Regions from separate parts of the Nesterenkonia populi genome, predicted to be linked through region 1. Evidence: predicted binding sites of a transcription regulator. Region 1 holds the regulator's gene; the other holds the start of a gene.
What was found. The regulator HrcA, encoded in region 1, represses chaperone genes, less so after heat shock. The targets are predictions, from matches to a motif close to TTNGCACTCGNNNNNNNCGAGTGCNAA.
Positions count from the first base shown of each region.

Region 1 (4,248 bases):
GATGACTGATCCGGAGGTCGCGCCGTCGAGGGCGCCCGGCCGCAGGTGGAACAGGGGGGCCGTCATGCTCGCACCTGCGGGGTCACAGGGACTCCCAGGCCTCGCGGAACTTCTTGAACATGCCCTTGTGCTCGGTGGAGGACTCACCGGGCTTCTCGCCGCGCTCCTCCGCGAGCATCTTCAGCAGTTCGCGCTGCTTGTCGCTGAGCTTGGTGGGGGTCTCCACCTTCAGGTGCACCTTGAGGTCGCCGCGGCCGGTGCCCCGCAGATGGGCGACGCCCTTGCCCCGCAGAGTGATGACCTCGCCGGACTGGGTCCCGGGCTTGACCTCGAGCTCCTCGGTGCCGTCGAAGGTCTCGATCGTCGTCGTAGTGCCCAGCGCCGCGGAGGCCATCGGGATCGTGACCGTGGCGTGCAGATCGTTGCCGCGCCGGGTGAAGACGGCATGCGTGCGGACGTCCACTTCGATGAACAGGTCGCCCGGAGGGCCCCCGGCGACGCCGGCCTCCCCCTCACCGGCCAGGTGGATGCGGTTGCCGCGGTCCACGCCCGCGGGGATCTTCACCTTCAGGGTGCGCCGCTCACGGACCCGGCCCTGGCCGTCGCACTCCTTGCAGGGATCTTCGATGATGTTGCCGAAGCCGGTGCAGCGCGGGCAGGTCTGGGTCTGCACCACGGTGCCGAGGATGGATCGCATGGGGCGCTGGATCTGGCCCTGGCCGTGGCAGTCGGGGCAGGTGGTCGGCCTGGTGCCGGGCTGCATTCCGGATGAGTCGCACACGGAGCAGCCGACCGCCGTCTCGACCTCGACCTCCTTGGTGGTGCCGAAGACAGCATCGCGCAGGTCGATGCGCACCCGCAGGAGGGCGTCCTGGCCGCGCCGGGTACGACTGGCGGGGCCTGCCGAGCCCCCGCCGAAGAAGGTCTCGAAGATGTCGCTGAAGCCGCCGAAGCCGCCCCCGCCCCCTCCGAAGCCGGCGGGACGGCCCTCGGGGTCACCGGTGGCGTCATAGTTCTGCCGCTTCTGGGGGTCCGCGAGCACCTCGTAGGCCGTGCCGAGCAGCTTGAACTGCTCCTCGGCATCCTCGGCGTCGTTGACGTCCGGATGCAGCTTGCGGGCCTTCTTGCGGTAGGCCTTCTTGATCTCCTCGGTCGAGGCGTTCCGAGAGACGCCCAGCGCCTCGTAGTAGTCAGAGCTCATCAGCTGTGGTTCTCACCCTTTTGGTTCTCTATTCGGACAGGATGCGCGAAAGGTACCGCGCCATGGCCCGCACGGCCGACATCGTTGAGGTGTAGTCCATTCGGGTGGGGCCGACGACGCCGAGCTTGGCGCCTTCGCCCCCGGCGTCGGAGGGCACGTACTCGGCGGCTACCACGGAGGTCTCCACCAGAGAACGGTGCGAGGTCTCCTGGCCGATCCGGATGGAGAGGCCCCGCCGGTCCTGCTGCATCTCGTGCAGCAGCCGCAGCAGGGTCACCTGCTCCTCCAGGGCCTCAAGGATCGGGGCGATGGAGGGGCCGAAGTCCCCGCCTGACTTGGCGAGGTTAGCAGTGCCGGCCATGATGATGCGATCCACCCGGCCCGACTCCAGCAGACCCTCGAGCGCGTTGGCGATGATCGCCATGGCCGGCCGCAGGGCAGGCTCGACGGCGCCCATCAGGCTCTCCGCCGGCAGGGGCAGGGCGGAGGCTGACCGGCCCGCGAGCTTCTCGGAGAGCCGAAGCCCGATCGTGTGGAGGGAATCGTCCTGTGCGGGCTGGGGCAGGGTGACCATCCGCTGCTCCACCTTGCCCGTGGAGAGGATCACGATCACCACCGCCCGGGTCCCGGTGACCGGGACGACGTCGACGTGCCGGATCTTCGCCGAGGTCTGCTGCGGATACTGGGCCACGGCCACCTGGTTGGTCAGCGTGGCGAGCAGCCGCACGGTCTGCTCAAGCATCGCCTCGTGGTCATCGGCGGTGTCCGCGAGCAGATCCATGGCCCGGCGCTCAGCCTTGGAGAGCGGACGGACCTCAGTGATCCGGTCGACGAACAGCCTGTATCCGGAGTCGGTGGGGATGCGCCCCGCAGAGGTGTGCGGGGCGGCGATCAGCCCGTCCTCCTCCAGCTGGGCCATGTCATTGCGGATGGTCGCCGGGGAGACCTCCAGGTTGTGCCGCTCCACGAGCGCCCTGGAGCCCACCGGCTCACGGGTGTGGACGTAGTCCTCCACGATGGCTCGCAGCACCTGCAGCCGCCGGGTGTCGGACACCGCGCACCTCCTTAGCACTCTCCAATGTCGACTGCTAATTATACGGGTGGACGCTGCTCCCGCCATGGCGCGTCGCCGCGAGCCGGGAGCCCCGCCTCACTAGAGTCTCACCCTATGCCGATGCACTCATGGGGACCGCAGGACCTCTCCGCCCACCGCCGAGCGCCTCAGCTGCCGCAGGCGCCGGCGGAGACAGGCACCGTCGTGGAGGAGACGGAGACCGGCTGGACGGGCGCCGTCGTCGGACTCGACCACGTCCACGGCGTCCGCAGCGTCCGGCTCGAGGACCGGCGCGGAGCCGTCCGAACCTTCCCGCTGGGCCCTGGGTTCCTCATCGACGGAGAGCCCGTGGAGCTCATTGCGCCCCAGCCCAGGACCGTCCGGGCAGCGCCCCGGCGCACCGCCTCAGGGTCCTTCGCCGTCACCGGCCAGAGGGCCCGGGCCGCTCGCGCCTCCCGCATCTGGGTCGAAGGCACCCACGACGCCGAACTGGTCGAGAAGGTCTGGGGCGACGACCTGCGCGCCGAAGGGATCGTCGTGGAGCCTCTCCACGGCGCCGACGACCTCAGGGGCGCCGTGGCCGAGTTCCAGCCCGCCCCCCACCGCCGCCTCGGAGTGCTGCTGGACCACCTCGTCCCCGGTTCGAAGGAGACCCGAATAGCCCAGGAGGTGATGTCTCAGCCGGGCGCCCGCGGAAACGTGCTCATCCTCGGCCACCCCTATGTGGACGTGTGGCAGGCCGTGAAGCCCGAACGCGTCGGCCTGGAGGAATGGCCGCGCATTCCTCGCGGCACCGACATCAAAGTCGGCACTCTCAGAGCGCTTGGCCTGCCGCACAGCAGCCAGCGCGACATCGCTCACGGCTGGAAGCAGATTCTCGGCCGGGTCCGCAGCTACGTGGACCTCGAGCCCACTCTGCTGGGACGCGTCGAGGAGCTGATCGACTTCGTGACGGTCTAGTCCCTGCTGGCGCGCCTCACCCGCTCATCATCCGGCGTGACACGCCCTCGTGCCCATTTCACAGGTATCAGCGGCTGTTCAGGCGGACAGTCGTAAAATTGGACGCATGTCGCAGTCGCACACTTCCCGCCCCACCGCATCCCAGCAGATGCGCGGCTCCGATTCGTCCGCCCCGCCGCTGACCCCTGAGGAGGATCGCCGGTGGGCCACCCTTGCCCACTTCGGCGGCCTCGCCGGATGCTTCCCCTCCTTGGGCGTCTACCTGATCTTCCGCGACCGCGGCCCCTTCACCGCGCAGGAATCCCGGGAGGCGCTGAACTTCACCCTGCCGCTGACCATCGTTCTGATCGCGCTCTTCGCGCTCGGATACCTGCCGGCCGTCGGCTGGATCTTCAGCCTCAGCGCCGTCTTCCTCTGGGCCATCATGGCCATCACCGGGCTCGTCGCGGGCGCAGAGTGCAACAAGGGCCGCCCCTACCGCTACCGACTCAACTTCCGCTTCATCGAGTAGGCCTCAGCCGGCCAGGCGGTGGGTGACGGCATCGGCCAGCAGCCGGCCCCGGAGGGTCAGCACTGCTCGGCCCTGGGGATGCGATGAGGTCCGCCTGGCCTTCTCCGGTTCGATGAGGCCCTCAGCCGCCAGCTGCGCCAACGCCTCCGGACTGACCGTAGCTGAGCCGGGCAGCGCGTTGTGCTCAGCTATGTCCAGTCCCTCGGCGATGCGCAGACGCAGCATCAGATGCTCCAGGGCCTGAGCCTCCGCGTCGAGGACCTCACGCCCCTGACCGGGCGATATCCCTTGGTGCAGCCGCTGGGCATAGGCCGCCGGATGCTTGGCGTTCCACCAGCGCAGCCCCGCCAGGTGGGAGTGCGCCCCTGGGCCGGCGCCCCACCAGTCCGAGTCCAGCCAGTAGTTCAGGTTGTGCTGGGAACGCGTGGCCTGGGAGGTCGACCAGTTGGACACCTCATACCAGCCGTAGCCGGCCGCGCTCAGCAGCTCATCAGCCAGCAGGTACTTATCCGCGTGGTCATC
Region 1 covers NZ_VOIL01000001.1:1,595,051-1,599,298, reverse strand. Annotated here, with positions in the region: gene FWJ47_RS07370 (16S rRNA (uracil(1498)-N(3))-methyltransferase) at 1-66, opposite strand, end outside; gene dnaJ (molecular chaperone DnaJ) at 83-1,201, opposite strand; gene hrcA (heat-inducible transcriptional repressor HrcA) at 1,230-2,255, opposite strand; gene FWJ47_RS07355 (DUF3097 family protein) at 2,370-3,215, shown strand; gene FWJ47_RS07350 (DUF4870 domain-containing protein) at 3,322-3,726, shown strand; gene hemW (radical SAM family heme chaperone HemW) at 3,730-4,248, opposite strand, start outside.

Region 2 (4,248 bases), 1.2 Mb from region 1:
GCCCGATTCAGCACCGGGCCCAGGCCCTCGCGACCTAGATTCAATTACTCAGTCCAACTCATAGTTCTGCTTCAAGAAATGCCCTCACGGGCTCTTCTATGAGGAGGTCAGGCAACGATCACATCATGCCGCCCATGCCGCCCATCGGGTCCATGCCCTCAGCGCCGGCACCAGCCGGCTGCTTCTCAGGGATGTCGGCCACGACGGCCTCAGTGGTGAGGAACAGCGAGGCGATGGAGGCTGCGTTCTGCAGCGCGGACCGAGTGACCTTGACCGGGTCGTTGATGCCGGCCTCAAGCAGGTCCTCGTACTCGCCGGTGGCAGCGTTGAGGCCCACGCCGTCGGTCAGGCCCTTGACCTTCTCAGCCACCACGCCGGCCTCAAGGCCCGCGTTGATGGCGATCTGCTTCAGCGGGGCCTCGACGGCGAACTTCACGATGTTCGCGCCGGTCGCCTCGTCGCCCTCAAGCTTCAGGCCCTCGAACGCGCGGGCGCCGGCCTGGATCAGGGCCACGCCGCCGCCGGCGACGATGCCCTCATCCACAGCAGCCTTAGCGTTGCGGACGGCGTCCTCAATGCGGTGCTTGCGCTCCTTGAGCTCCACCTCAGTAGCCGCGCCGGCCTTGATGACGGCCACGCCGCCGGCCAGCTTGGCAAGACGCTCCTGGAGCTTCTCACGGTCGTAGTCGGAGTCCGAGTTGGCGATCTCGGCCTTGATCTGGCTGACGCGGCCTGCGATCTCGTCTGCGTCGCCCGCACCCTCCACGATGGTGGTCTCGTCCTTGGTCACAACCACCTTGCGGGCGGTGCCCAGCAGGTCGAGGGTCGCGTTCTCCAGCTTGAGGCCGACCTCCTCGGCGATGACCTGACCGCCGGTGAGGATGGCGATGTCAGCCAGCATGGCCTTGCGGCGGTCGCCGAAGCCGGGCGCCTTCACAGCCACGGACTTGAAGGTGCCCTTGAGCTTGTTGACCACCAGGGCCGCCAGGGCCTCGCCCTCGACATCCTCAGCGATGACCAGCAGCGGCTTGCCCGACTGCATGACCTGCTCAAGCACGCCGATGACGTCCTTCACGGAGGAGATCTTGGAGTTGGCGATGAGGATGTAGGGGTCCTCCAGCACGGCCTCCTGACGCTCAGCGTCGGTGACGAAGTAGCCGGAGAGGTAGCCCTTGTCGAAGCGCATACCCTCAGTGAGCTCCAGCTCCAGGCCGAAGGTGTTGGACTCCTCGACGGTGATGACGCCTTCCTTGCCCACCTTCTCGATGGACTGAGCGATCAGGTCACCGATCTGCTTGTCGGCGGCGGAGATGGAGGCGGTGGCAGCGATCTGCTCGGTGGTCTCGATCTCCTTGGCAGCCTTGAACAGCTCCTCGGTGACCGCCTCGACCGCCGTGTCGATGCCGCGCTTCAGTCCGACCGGGTCAGCACCGGCCGCCACGTTGCGCAGGCCCTCCTTGACGAGCGCCTGCGCGAGCACGGTGGCGGTGGTGGTGCCGTCGCCGGCGACGTCGTCGGTCTTCTTGGCGACCTCCTTGACCAGCTCGGCCCCGATCTTCTCGTACGGGTCCTCGAGCTCGATCTCCTTGGCGATGGAGACGCCGTCGTTGGTGATGGTGGGGGCACCCCAGGACTTCTCGAGCACCACGTTGCGGCCGCGGGGGCCCAAGGTGACCTTGACGGCGTCGGCGAGGGCGTTCAGGCCCCGCTCGAGGCCCCGGCGGGCCTCTTCGTCGAATGCAATGGTCTTGGCCATGTCTGCACTGTCCTTCCTGGACCTTTGTGATCTGACGATGTTGGGGGAACCCTGTCAGATGCCCGCGACGGACGGCCCGCTCCCGCGTCACCGGGAGCACCGAATGGCCTTCACCTGTCAGGTTCAGCTTTAGCAGTCTCACTCTGAGAGTGCTAATACAATTCTTAGCACTCACCCCCTCCGAGTGCAAGGGAGAAGCACCTCTCCCGGGAGTGCCCCCACGGTATTGTTGGCGCGATGAGCGCTGTGACGATCCGCCCCATTGCCGCCGAGGAGCACCTGGGCTTCCTGGCCTCCCGGCCGGAGGCGAACTTCCTGCAGAACCCGCATTGGGCGCGAGTAAGCTCCTGGCGCTCCCAGGCCCTGGGGATCTGGCAGGGAGAGAACCTGGTGGGCACGGCGCTGGTGCTGGGCAAACGGGTGCCGATCCCGGAGCGGATTCCAGTGCTAGGCCGCAAACACTTCGCCTACATCCCCGAGGGCCCGGTGATCGACCCCGCGCACACCTCCTACCCCGCGGTGCTGCCGGCGCTGACCGAGTACCTGAAGTCCACCGGGGCCTTCCTGATCCGCATGGGCCTGCCCACAGTGGCCCGCCGGTGGAGCGCCGGCACGATCCGCGACGCGCTGGCCGCCGAACAGGCCAGGACCATCCCCGACGTCGAGCCCGACCATGTCGACGAGGAGGCCCTCGCGCTGCAGGCGGAGCTGATCGGACTGGGGTGGAAGGACCTGCCGATCAGCATGAGCCTGGAAGCCGGCTGGCCCCAGTTCCAGGCGCGCATTCCCCTGGCCTCAGAGGACGGGGAGCCGCTCGACGTCGACGACGTGCTCGCCGGGATGAGCTCCAGCGCCCGCAAATCCATGCGGAAGTCGGCCCGCAGCGGGGTTGAGGTCACCCGGCACGGGACGGAGTCGCTGGAGGACTTCTACGCGCTTCATCTGCAGACCGCGCAGCGCCACGGGTTCACCCCCCGCCCCAAGGAGGGCGTGAGGACGCTGATGGAGGCGCTGAGCAGCTCCGGGATCGCCGAGACCACGATCTTCCTCGCCAGCTCTGAGGGCCAGCAGCTGGCGACGAGCCTGTACGTGGGCCAGGGCGAGACCGGCCACGCCCTCTACGCGGGATCCTCCGAGCAGCAGCGGAAGCTGGAGGCGCCGATCTTCCTGAAGCTTCAGCAGATCGAGCACCTGGTGGAGAACAGGCTGCGCTGGTTCAACCTGGGCGGGGTGAGCCCCTCCCTGGAGCGGACCGAGCCGACCACCGGCATCACCCAGTTCAAGACCAAGCAGGGCGCGGAGCTGATGCAGACTCTCGGCGAGTGGGACTACGCCGTCGACCCGGTCATCGCCGCTGCCTACAGACGATACCGCCCGCGGAAGTGAGCTGAGGGCTCAGGGCTCCCGGCAGCGGACGGGCGGCGTCACTGTGATTCGACGAACTGCTCCAGCTCGTCCTGGGTGTGCACCAGGGAGTACTCGGGACCGACTACGATCACCGCGGTCTCCCAGGCAGGGTTGTGGGAGGTGTTCTCGAAGCCCATCGCCTGCGCAACCTCCTGGGCGAACTCCGCCTCGTCCTCAGTGGGGTAGAAGACCACGGGAGTGCCGACCTGGCCCCACGAGGAGTCCCAGTCGAGCCGACCGGTGGTGTTGAAGCCTTCCTGGGTGAGGCGGTAGTCGACATCGCTGGCAGACCAGTCCGGGGCGCCTGCGTTGGCGATCCGCACCGGAGTGCTCATGTCGACGCCGTCCTCGTCCTCCTGAGCGGCGTCCTCATCCCCGCCGCCCTCGTCCTCGGCGCCCTCGCCGTTCTCGCCGTCCTCGCCTTCGGCATCGGCCTCCTCACCCTCATCCTCGGTGTCCTGCTCCTCCTCGACCGCCTCGTCCTCTCCGGCCTGACCGGCTTCGGGGTCATCATCGGAGCTGAGCAGCGGGAGGATCAGGTAGACGGCCGCCACGGCCACGATCGCCAGGGCGGCGAGGATGCCGATCCACTTCATCGCCCCCGAGGAGCCGCCCGCAGCCGCTGGCCCGCCGGCGGCGTAAGCGCCGGAGGAGCGGTGCTTGCCGGCCTCGCCGGAGGAGTAGGGGGCGACGTCGTCGAACTCGTCGTGGGGGAAGTGGCTCATAGCCGCGATTCTACGGGCGGTGCCCCGAGCATTCCCGCATTTCCAGCTCTGTTCCCTCGGCCCACGCTTTATTAGAGTGCTCTCCCATGGGATTGACTGATTCTTTGGCAGCCCCGCTGGACCCGGGCTGGGAACGGGCACTGAGCGGGATGGAGCCGCAGCTCGCGCGGGTGCGCGAGGACCTGGTCAGCCGCCGGGCGGGCGGGGAGCAGATCCTTCCGGGCTCGCAGAATGTGCTGCGCGCGTTCCGGCAGCCGTTCGAGGACGTCCGGGTGCTGATCCTCGGGCAGGATCCCTATCCGACGCCGGGGCATCCGATCGGGATGTCGTTCGCGGTGGCGAAGGATGTGCGGCCGCTGC
Region 2 covers NZ_VOIL01000001.1:426,443-430,690, forward strand. Annotated here, with positions in the region: gene groL (chaperonin GroEL) at 119-1,756, opposite strand; gene FWJ47_RS02020 (lipid II:glycine glycyltransferase FemX) at 1,994-3,142, shown strand; gene FWJ47_RS02025 (LytR C-terminal domain-containing protein) at 3,181-3,888, opposite strand; gene FWJ47_RS02030 (uracil-DNA glycosylase) at 3,975-4,248, shown strand, end outside.
Region 2: a site for HrcA is predicted at 1,886-1,912, ahead of groL (chaperonin GroEL). Genes of this name have one in related genera too.